2 regions of the Ruania alkalisoli genome follow, and region 1 is predicted to be linked to the other one. Evidence: predicted binding sites of a transcription regulator. Region 1 holds the regulator's gene; the other holds the start of a gene.
The links. Region 1 encodes LexA, which represses DNA repair genes until DNA is damaged. Its sites were predicted from a motif close to TCGAACANNTGTTCGA; they were not measured.

Region 1 (5,658 bases):
CGCCGGGCCGCGACGGCACGGACGAGAAGGTGCTGGACGAGATCGCGGAGCTGATCACGGCCGCAGGAGGCGGCACGCTCGGGCTGTTCTCGTCCCGCCGCGGCGCCCAGCTCGCCGCCGAGGCCATGCGCGAGCGGCTCGACACTCCCGTACTGCTGCAGGGCGATGACGTGCTGCCGACCCTGGTGCGGGAGTTCGCTGCCGATCCGGCAGCCTCGTTGTTCGGCACCCTGTCGCTGTGGCAGGGCGTGGACGTCCCGGGTTCGTCCAACCGTCTCGTCCTCATCGATCGCATTCCCTTCCCTCGCCCGGACGATCCGGTCAAGGCCGCGCGCACTGAGGTTGTGGCAGCAGGTGGTGGTAACGGGTTCATGGCGGTCTCGGCCACGCACGCCGCACTGCTCCTCGCGCAGGGGGCAGGACGATTGATCCGGTCAACGAGCGACAGGGGTGTCGTGGCCGTGCTCGACCCTCGACTTCGGACCGCGCGATACGGCAGCTTCCTGGCGGCGAGCCTGCCGCCCCTGTGGCCGACCACCGATCCTGCGGTGGTGCGAGCCGCGCTTCGCCGGCTCGCGGCGTCGTAACGGTCGAGATGTCGTGACGGTAGTGATCCGCGGCTGCCGCTGCAACGGCGTCACTCGCTATTCTCACGGTGTGGAGGTGCGCAGATGAACAACGCAACCGCGTCGGCAGGCACCGGGTTGAGCACGATCGCCGTCGTCGGGGCCGGGTCGGTCGGCGCCACATACGCTTACGCGGCCCTGATCAATGGTGTGGCGCGCCGGGTGGTGCTCTACGACGTCAACGGCGCCAAGGTCCGTGCGGAGGCGCTTGATCTGGCCCATGGGATCGAGTACATGCCCATGGGCAGTGTCGATGGCTCTGACGAGGTCGGCATCTGCGCAGGAGCGGATCTGGTCGTGGTGACCGCTGGGGCGAAGCAACGACCGGGGCAGAGCCGGATGGAGCTTGCCGAACGGACCGTGGGGCTGATGCGGACGTTGCTGCCGGATCTGGTCGAGGTCGCCCCGGATGCCATCTATCTCATGGTCACCAACCCCGTGGACGTCGTGACCTATGCCGCCCAGCAGATCTCCGGACTGCCGGCTCGGCGGGTGCTCGGCTCCGGGACCGTGCTGGACTCGTCTAGGCTGCGCTATCTGGTTGCCGGTGCGTGTGGTGTCGCCGTGCGCAACGTCCATGCCTATGTGCTCGGCGAGCACGGGGACTCAGAGGTGCCGATCTGGAGCTCGGCGACGATCGGGGGAGTGCCGGTGCGGGAGTTCAGCGAACTCGGCGCAACGGTGCGCGATGGGATTGCGCGTGAGGTCGTCGAGTCGGCATACCGGATCATCGAGGGCAAGGGCGCGACGAACTATGCCATCGGGCTGGCGGCGACGAGGATCAGCCAAGCCATTCTCCGAGGTGAGGGTGCCGTGCTCCCGGTCTCGAGCAGGCTCCGGGACTACCGCGGAATCTCTGACGTGTGCCTGTCCGTACCGTCGGTCGTCGATCGTACGGGCGTCGCCCGCCAGCTGGAGATCCCGCTGGACGCGGCCGAGGTGGCGGCGTTGCAAGCAAGCGCTGCCTCTGTGCGTGCCACTGCCCGGCGATGCGGATTCTGATGGGTCCTGATCTGCCCAGGTCATGTCCGGTCGGAGCGGCCTGGGGCAGATCAGAGTGACATCTGTCGGCTCAGAGAGCTGTGTCGGCTCAGAGAGAACGGAGCACGCTCACCACACGACCGAGGATCTCGGCGTCGGTGCCGTCGATCGGGTGGTAGGCCTCGTTCGCGGGTAGCAGCCACAGAGCGTCCGGAGTACGCTTCAGCGTCTTCACGGTGGCCTCCCCATCGATCATTGCTGCGACGATCTCACCGTTCTCGGCTACCTTCTGTTGTCGGACGACCACCCAGTCGCCGTCGCAGATGGCGGCATCGATCATCGAGTCGCCGACCACCTTCAGCAGGAATAGTTCTCCCTCGCCCACGAGTTGCCGAGGAAGCGGGAAGACGTCCTCGACGGCCTGCTCGGCCAGGATCGGGCCACCCGCGGCGATCCGCCCGACGACCGGGACGTAGGTGGCGCGCACGCCGGACTCCTCGCCGTCGTGCATGGCGAAGGTGGCTGGATCCGCACTGACCTCCTGAGCATCGTCAGGGTGAATGATCTCGATGGCCCGCGTGGAGACGGGGTCGCGTCGTAGATACCCCTTCTTCTCCAGCAGATGGAGCTGGTACTTCACCGACGACGGGCTCGCCAGGCCGACGGCCTGGCCGATCTCGCGCATCGTGGGTGGGTACCCCTTCTTCTCCAGGCTGATGCGGATCGAGTCCATGATCTTCCGCTGACGCGGGCTGAGCCCGTCCGGTCCGGGACGGTCCTTCGGGTCGGCTGGCTTCGCGGGGCTCACGGCTTCCTCCAAGGTGCCTCGGGCGTCGACGGTGGCGTCGATGTCAGTGGTCGGTGGTGTGCTCTGCATGTGTCGGTATTCACCCTACGGCGAGCACCGACACTTCGGAAACATCTGTTCGATTGGCGTGTCGACAACTCTCGCACATGCGTGCTACTGTCGCAACAGATGTTCGACGAACGAGTGTTCGAGTCGCTAGATGTGAACACTCGCCGAGAGCACTAGTGAGAGGAGAGCGCAGATGAGCGCCCTGGCCCTTCCCGTCCCGGAGATCGCCCCCGTATCGGCCCGACGTCGTCATCTCGTGGCCGTGCCCGCTTTCGCTCCCGGAGCGCCGTCCATACCCTCTGTACTGCCAGCGGAGCGACCGCGCTCGGTGCCGGCTGTGTCACCGGACAGTGATCGCCAGGTGAGTTCGCATCCGGCCCGGTCGGCCGAGGGGCGCCTGCGGCTCACGGTTCGTGGGCAGATCGTTCTCAGCGTCCTGGCGCTCGTGGTCGCTGCCGGGATCGGCTCTCTGCTCGGTCTCGCGCTGCCCGCGGATGAGGCTCTGCCGTCCGAGGTGGCCACGGTCACGGTCGGCCCGGGGGAGAGCCTGTGGGGAATCGCCCAGCAGGCGGCGGGTCCGGGCGAGGACGTGCGTGTGGTGATCGATCAGATCATGACGTTGAACAGTCTGGCGGACTCCACGGTGCATGCCGGGCAGCAGTTGAGCATTCCAGTGGAGGGCTGAGCGGCCGCGATCGCCCGTGCCTCGGCAGTCTTGGCATCGCCCTCGTGACGACTACTTGCGTTGGGGCCTGCTTGATGTCTACGGTTTCCCTACATCTAGTAGTTACACTGATGTGATTGCCGCAGATATGGTAGGTGCGGCCACTCGTTCGAGGAGAGGGATCCCGACCGGTGCATTGTCCGTTCTGTCGTCACAGCGACTCCCGTGTGGTGGATTCACGCACGGCTGACGACGGAGCCTCCATCCGTCGACGTAGGCAGTGTCCCGAGTGCGGGCGGCGTTTCACGACCGTCGAGAGCACCAGCTTGAGCGTGGCCAAGCGGTCAGGCGCTGTGGAACCGTTCAGCCGCGACAAGATCATCGCGGGCGTACGTAAGGCCTGTCAGGGTCGTCCTGTCTCCGATGATGACCTGGCGCTGCTGGCTCAGCAGGTCGAAGAGGCCGTCCGCTCCACGGGTGTGGCGGAGGTCGATGCACATGAGGTCGGTCTGACGATCCTGGGACCTCTGCGGGCCCTGGACGAGGTCGCCTACCTTCGCTTCGCTAGCGTCTATCAGTCCTTCTGCTCGTTGGAGGATTTCGAGGCGGCGATCACCGCCCTCCGAGTGGATCGCGACGCCGCGCGGTAGCTCCCCTAGACAGTCGGTGGTGGCCTGGGAGGGGAAGCCTGGGCCATCACCGGCGAGGACCGACGCATGTGGGCCTGTCAGAGGTTGCTCGACCGGTGTGCCCAGATGTTGATATCGCCGTCCTGGGCGTGCCGGTCGATGGCACGCAACTCATCGCGAGTGAAGTGCAGGTTCTCCAGCGCTCCGAGGGTGTCGTCGAGCTGAGCCACGCTGGAGGCGCCGACGAGGGCGGTGGTGATCCGGGGGTCGCGGAGTACCCAGGCAATCGCCAGTTGTGCCAGCGTCTGGTGGCGACGGCCCGCGATCGCGTTCAGGGCTTGGATACGCGAGAGGTTCTCCTGGCTGAGGAAGGACGTGTGGAGCGGTCCCCCTGCCGCGGCTCGGGAACCTTCAGGCACTCCGTGCAGGTACTTGCGCGTGAGCATCCCCTGTGCAAGCGGTGAGAAGACAGCGGCTCCCAGGCCTGTCTCGCCCAGGACGTCAAGTACGCTCTCGCCGGATGAGTCCGGTCGCTCGATCCAGCGGTTGATCATCGAGTACGAGGGCTGATGCACGAGGAGATCCAGGCCGATCCGGTCGGCGACAGCCATCGCCTCTCGCGTTCGCGTGGCTGAGTATGAGGAGATCCCCGCGTAGAGAGCCTTACCGGAATCGACTGCGGTCTTCAGCGCTCCGAGCGTCTCGTGCAGTGGAGTGGTCGGATCGAACCGGTGGCTGTAGAAGATGTCGACGTAGTCGACACCGAGACGTCGCAGCGACGCCTCCAGCGAGGCGAGCAGGTACTTGCGTGAGCCGCCCTCCCCATAGGGGCCCGGCCACATCCGGTACCCGGCCTTGGTCGCGATCACCAGCTCGTGTCGGTAGGGCGCGAGATCGGTGGCGAGGATCCGCCCGAACATCTCCTCGGCAGCGCCGCGGGGCGGACCATAGTTGTTCGCGAGGTCGAACTGGGTGATGCCGCGGTCGAAGGCGTGCAGCACGATCTCCCGTTGCGTCTCCGGCGAGCGATCGGTCCCGAAGTTCTGCCAGAGGCCGAGGGAGATGGCTGGCAGGTCGAGTCCGGAGCGTCCGCACCGGCGCATGGGCATCGAGTCGTAACGGGTCGGGGCGGCGTGAAACGGCGTGCTCATGCCTCGATGCTATTTCTCTGGTGCTCGTGCGGCATCCGGGGCACTCTTGGGGGTGGGCCGAGTAGTGCCGCCCGGGCCCGGACCGCCAGGTCATCCAGGACGGCACCTGAGGAGGCACTGTGGCACAGCAGTCGGAAGTACCGAGTCCAGCGGTGGACGTCGCAGCATCACCGTCTGAGCAACCGGACCCCATGGCGTCGGCGAAGGCAAGGATGCGCGAAGCGCTGGAACGCAAGGCCGAGCGCGATCATCCGAGTGCGCGTGGTGCCCGGAACACGGGAGCCGTGCACGGACCGGAGGTCGAAGGTGCGGGAGGCCGACGCGTCTTCCGCCGCAAGTCGGGCTGAGCGTCGGATGTGGACCGGCGCCGGGTGCTAGTCGTCGGTGCCGGGCCGCAGGGCGCGTACGCGAATAGTGGCCTCCATGGCCTCGATCTGCGCGATCGTGTCCTCCGGAAGGTCACCACCGACGTCAGTCACCACATAGCCCACCGAGCCGGAGGTACTCAGAACCTGGCTCTCGATGTTGGCGCCGGCGTTCGAGAGAGTCTGGTTCACGGCGGCGAGCACCCCGGGCACGTTGTGATGAAGATGCGCGATCCGATGAGTCTCCTGCGCAGGGCGGTCCAGGATCAGGGAGGGGAGGTTGACACTCAGGGCGGTCGCCCCGTTCTCCAGGTAGTCACGCAACTTGGCTGCCACGAACACCCCGATGTCCTGCTGTGCCTCTTCGGTGGAGCCGCCGACGTGCG
Region 2 (5,658 bases), 1.6 Mb from region 1:
TGAACCGGATCGTGGACGGACTCGCGCGGGGCCGCCTGGCCGGAACCCCGCGGGGCGCGGAGGCGGCGATCGGGCTCGGGGTCAGTGCCACCACCGTGCTGTTCGGCGGCGTGAACTCGGCCTCGATGCTCACCTTCGGGCCGGTGGCGGACGAGATCGGGGCGCGCCAGGGCCTGCACCCCTACCGGCGGACGAACGTGATGGACTGCTTCGCGATGGGCGTTTCCTGCGTGGTGCCTGTGTTCAGCGCGTTCCTGTTCATCGGCGCGCTACTCACCGATGGGCATGATGTCGCTCCCGCCCTCGACACTCCTGCGATCTTCGGCGCGACCTGGTACCCGCTGGCCCTGACCGCGGTCCTGATCGTGGCCGTCGCCACCGGCTGGGGTCGCCGCTTCGAAGGGCCCGACGGTGTGGCCGTGCGGGAACGTGTCGAGGCACCTGCCACTGTCTGACAGCTGGCTCGGATTGACCGCAGCGCAGGTACTGCTCGGGTGAAGCTGTCAGACCCACGGCTCACAGCGTGGCTACCTCATACGCCTGGCCGCTGGCCGGTTCATGGTGGCACTGGCCAGCAAGGCAGGCATGGACTCGCCACGCGTAGTCATGCTGGGCGCAACGATCAGCTGGCCGGGTCGTACTGGAACTGCCGGACCTCCTGCGAGCAACGGCAGGCGGCGGCGAGCTTGGCCGCCCACTCGAGTGCCGCCTCCCGCGAGGGAAGTTCCAGAATCGTGTACCCGCCGTTGGGCACGGTGTGACCCGGGTGGGTCCCCGCAGTCACGGTGCCGTCACTGGCCACGAGAACCGGTGGGACAGCCTCGTCGATACCGCCGCCGAAGACGTACACACCTGCCTCCTTGGCCGCTTCGATCACGGCATGCGAGTCCGCGACCACGGCCTCGAAGTCCTCCGCTGGGAACTCCATGGCCTCGCCGGGGAACGAGATCAGGTACGTGGTCATCTGGGGACTCCCTTGCTTCAGGTCGATCGCCGGTTCACCCGATCGGCCGGGCGCCTCGCTGCGGTCTCCCACCTGATGATGCCCCCGGCCCCCATGAGCTGGTCAAGGTCATGCGTTGACGACTGAGCCGCAGCCCCCTCGTTCAGCGAACGCGGATCACTGTGCTGCGCGGTGCGACCTGCGCCCCACAGTGGTGCCTGTCCGTGCAGCGCGGTCCCGAAGCGGGCGTGCCCGCACCATGCTTCCCCGCAGTGCGTGCCTGATGCCAGCACCGCCCACGGCGCCCGGTCGATGCAGCTGTGTCCACACCCTGCGCGCCCGATGCCTCTCCGTCCACAGGGTGCATTCCCGATGCATGTTCATCCACAACCCGGGTCCGGTTTTTTCCTTGCTATTCCAACGAAAACCCTTGCCGGAGGCGAACAGATGTTCTATGGTTGAAGGGAGGCAGGCGAGCAGATCCGGAAAGGGTTGGGGAGGTCGGGATGAGCACCACGAGTCACGTCGAGACCTCCCCGGCGCAGGCGGTGCGGGACCTGCTCGGTGAGCACGTGAATCCATCGGACGCCACCGGCCGCCTGGAAGTGGTCACCGCGATCCTGGATGACCTGCTAGCCACGGATCTGCACTCCCTCCCTTCGGCGGTCCTGCCCGACCTGGTGGGCCAACTCGAGCAGACTCGCCGCCGGGTGGATGCACTGACCTCGGCGGCGATGACCGCGGTCGAAGCTGACGGGATCTGGGCCGTGAGCGGGGCACGCACGATCGCATCCTGGTGGGCGAACGCCACCGGTGGGCACGGCAACAAGACCCGCACCCGAGTGCACCTGTCGCGCACACTGCGCGATCACCTGCCCCACACCAGCGCAGCGCAGGCGGCCGGGGTCATCAGCGGTGATCATGCCGCCGCACTGGCCCGGCACACAACCACCACCACCGTCCTGCGCGAGCGCCTGAGCGACCCTGACGTCGGTGAGCGGTTTCTCGTGGAGCAAGCGCGGCGGTTGGATGCCGACTCCTTCACCCGGCTGGTCAAGACCTGGGCAATTCAGGCCGATCCCGAGGCCGCCGACCGGAACTGGCGGGTGGAGTCCGCCAAGGAACACCTGTTTGTCTCGGCCACCACTGGCGGGTACCGGGTCGATGGCTGGCTCGAGCACTCCAACGGTCACCTCTTCGCGCAGACTCTCGACGCCATCATCGGAGTACCGGCCGCCGACGATGATCGCACCCGCTCTCAGCGCAATGCCCACGCCCTGGTGGCCATGGCCCGCCGCGTTCTCGACAACGGTGGAGCCCAGGCGTCAGCGCGGGTACGCCCCCACCTGCTGGTGCACGTCCCCGTCGACACGCTGCACCGCCTTGTCACGACACCCGCACCGGCGAACGGGCGCCCTCGGTGCACCTGCCACCGCAGCATCAGCACCAGCACCAGCACCAGCACCAGCACCAGCCTCTCAGGGCGAGACGCGAGGACAGGTCGCGCCGGGCGCACCATCCGCGGCACGAGTGAGAGCGCTGGCAGCGGCGATAGCGGCGAGTCCTGTGCTCCCGAGCGCGCTTCGGCACTACCCGGGCTGATGGACGTGCACCTACCCGGATGCCCGGCCGAGCCCGACGCACCCTGCATCCCCGCGGTCGGGCTCGATCACCAGCAGATGACCGGCGCTGAGCCGGCCACTCTTGCCGACGGCACGCCGATCAGTCATGCCCAGCTCGCCCACCTGGCCTGCGACGGCGAGTTCACCCGGGTCATCTTCGACCCCGCCGGTCAGCCTCTCGACGTCGGCCGCGCCCAACGGTTGCACACCGCCGCCCAGACCAAAGCGATCTGGGCACGCGATCGGCACTGCCAGTACCCCGAGTGCACCAGCCCGCCGGGGTGGGGCGAGATCCACCACCCCACCTGGTGGTCGCGGGGAGGTCGTACCAGCTCCACCAACGCCATTCTGCTGTGCTGGCACCACCATGCCCTGGTCCATCAACGCGACATCACCATCACCCGGCACCACAACCACTGGCACTTCACTACCGCCGGAGGGCACAACCTCGCGCGCCACCGGCCACCACCCTGCGAACATCTCGTCATCCCACGGGAGTGAGGTGGAGTACCGCAGGTGCGAAGATGAGCCGATGAGGTTCGGATTCCACACGGGCTATTGGTCGGCCGGCCCCCCGGCAGGTGCTGCCGAAGCGGTGCGCGCCGCCGACGAGCTCGGCCTGGACTCGGTCTGGACCGCCGAGTCGTACGGGTCGGACGCCTTCACCCCACTGGCCTGGTGGGGGTCGCAGACCAACCGGGTGCGCCTGGGCACTGGGATCGCGCAGCTGGCCGCCCGCACACCCACCGCCACCGCGATGGCCGCGCTCACCCTGGACCACCTTTCCGGTGGGCGCTTCATCCTCGGCCTGGGCGCCTCCGGGCCGCAGGTGGTGGAGGGCTGGTACGGCCAGCCCTACCCGCGGCCACTGGAACGCACCCGCGAGTACGTGGGGATCGTCCGCCAGGTGCTCGCCCGGGAAGCCCCCGTCACCTTCTCCGGTCGGCACTTCACGCTCCCCCACGACGGCGGAGCTCACCTCGGCAAGGCACTGCGCTCCACCGTGCACCCGTTGCGCGCGAACCTGCCCATCCACCTCGCAGCCCAGGGTCCGAAGAACACCGCGTTGGCGGCCGAGATCGCCGATGGGTGGCTGCCCGCCTTCGTCTCCCCTGCCCTCGATGCCGAGTACCGGGAGAACCTCGAGACCGGATTCGCGCGCAGGGACGGCACCCGCTCACCCCGGGAGGAGTTCGAGGTCAGCGCTGCGGTGCCGGCCGTGATTGGCAAGGACCTGGAGAGCGCCGCCGACCAGGTGCGCCCCCACCTCGCGCTGTACATCGGTGGGATGGGCTCGGAGAGCACCAACTTCCACCGCGAAGCGATCGCCCGCGCTGGCTACCGCGACGTCTGCGACGAGGTGACCGCGAAGTACCTGGCCGGCGACAAAACAGGCGCTACGGCAGCCATCCCCACGGACCTGGTGACGGACGTGGCCCTGGTGGGGACGCCGTCGGACATCACTGCCCAGCTCACACGCTGGGAGGCGAGCTGCGTGACCACTCTCATCCTGCAGACCGATCCGCGGATGCTCGCCCCACTGGTGCAAGCCCTCGGCTGACCAGCCAGATCGACGAGCAATTCTGGTCAGCGCGGCTGGAGCGTCGCGACCGTCTCGTCGAACTGAGCGCACAGCCAGGCCTTCTGCTCCGCAGGCAACCAGGACGCTTCGAAGCTCGCACGCGCCATCTGAACGAGGCGCTCGTCGCTGACACCCACGTCGCGGGAGAGGATCTCGTACTCGTTGAGAACGCTGGTGGGGAACATCCCCGGGTCGTCCGAGCACGGGTAGACGTTCATCCCCGCCTCCACCATCGCGGCGATCGAGGCCTTGCGCCACGGTCGCCAGGACCGGCGTGAGGTGGTCGAAGCGACCGAGAACGGCACCTGCTCCTCCACCATCCGCGCCACCACGGCGTCGTCCTCGAGCACGAAGTACCCGTGATCGAGTCGATCGCACCCCAGCACATCGAGGCAGGTCACCGCATTGACGGCAGCCGGGACGTGTTCAGAGGTGTGCGCGGTGCGCTTCAGACCCGCCTCGCCGGCAAGCCGGTAGGCGTCAGCGAATCGCTCGGGCGGCCCGGCGGTCTCCAAGTTGTCCAGTCCGATGCCGGCCACGTACTCGTGCGGGTGGTCGACGACGGTGCGCACCCAGGCGAGCGCTTCGTCACCGGTGCCGCTGCGGTCGATCGCCGCCAGCAGCCGACCGGTCATCCCGAAGTCCCGCTCGGCCATCCGGACGCCCTCCGCGTGCGCCTCTACCCACCCGGCATAGCCGAGGTGGCGCAGGTGCTCGGGAATCATGTCGAAGGACACCTCGAGGTGCCAGGTGCCGGCCCAGTGCGCGGCCTCGAACGCCTCATAGGTGACGCGGGTGAGATCGTCGGCATCCCGCAACACCTCCCGTACCCATCCGGATGCCTGGAACAGCGAGTACGACCGTTCCGGCTCGTCCTCACTACGCCCCTGCGGCATCGGGATGCGGGTGTGCCGATACAGCTCTGGGTCCGGCGGGTGGGAATTGATCGAGGCGAAGATCTGCTCCGGATCCTCCGGCAGTGCCAGCCCCTCCCGCCGGGCGAGATCACCGAAGGTGCTCGCCCGGACGGTACCGAGCAGGTGGCAGTGCAGGTCGGCCTTGGGGAGCCGGGTCAGGTCGAGGGCAGCCCCGGCGGACGGTGCCGGTGCCTGCATGCTCGACGGCTCCGCCGTCGGATGCTCTGTGATCGACGGTTCAGTCATCAGCCGCCCACGACCTCGCGTGCGAAGCGGTCCACCCACTCGTTGCGGTTGTCGACAGTTTCGGCCGGGGCGAGGGTCGCGTAGCCCGCTGCGGTCGGGTCCTGAGCGATGTCCCCGACGACGGCGGTCAGCTCGGCGGGAATCTCCACCTCCAGGTTCACCGGCAGGTCGCCGACGATCTCGGCAGAGGACTGCTGTGCTTCGACCGACAGGAGGTAGTCGATGAACGCGAACGCACCCTCGGCGTTCGGGGCACCGGCCGGCACGACGGCGCGGTTGGTGGCCATGTATCGCCCTTCGGCCGGCGGGACCCAGCCGATCGGCTCACCGGAGGCGATCAGGTTGGTG

Region 2: a site for LexA is predicted at 1,383-1,398, ahead of IM660_RS01120 (HNH endonuclease signature motif containing protein). Genes of this name have one in related genera too.

Annotation. Positions count from the first base shown of each region.
Region 1 covers NZ_CP063169.1:1,789,242-1,794,899, forward strand. The annotation lists gene IM660_RS07795 (ATP-dependent DNA helicase) at 1-587, shown strand, start outside; gene IM660_RS07800 (L-lactate dehydrogenase) at 672-1,628, shown strand; gene lexA (transcriptional repressor LexA) at 1,717-2,484, opposite strand; gene IM660_RS07810 (LysM peptidoglycan-binding domain-containing protein) at 2,825-3,148, shown strand; gene nrdR (transcriptional regulator NrdR) at 3,319-3,777, shown strand; gene IM660_RS07820 (aldo/keto reductase) at 3,855-4,907, opposite strand; gene IM660_RS07825 (DUF5302 domain-containing protein) at 5,027-5,254, shown strand; gene serA (phosphoglycerate dehydrogenase) at 5,282-5,658, opposite strand, start outside.
Region 2 covers NZ_CP063169.1:236,310-241,967, reverse strand. The annotation lists gene IM660_RS01130 (Na+/H+ antiporter NhaC family protein) at 1-455, shown strand, start outside; gene IM660_RS01125 (YciI family protein) at 623-964, opposite strand; gene IM660_RS01120 (HNH endonuclease signature motif containing protein) at 1,450-3,066, shown strand; gene IM660_RS01115 (LLM class F420-dependent oxidoreductase) at 3,098-4,126, shown strand; gene IM660_RS01110 (adenosine deaminase family protein) at 4,153-5,310, opposite strand; gene IM660_RS01105 (ABC transporter substrate-binding protein) at 5,310-5,658, opposite strand, start outside.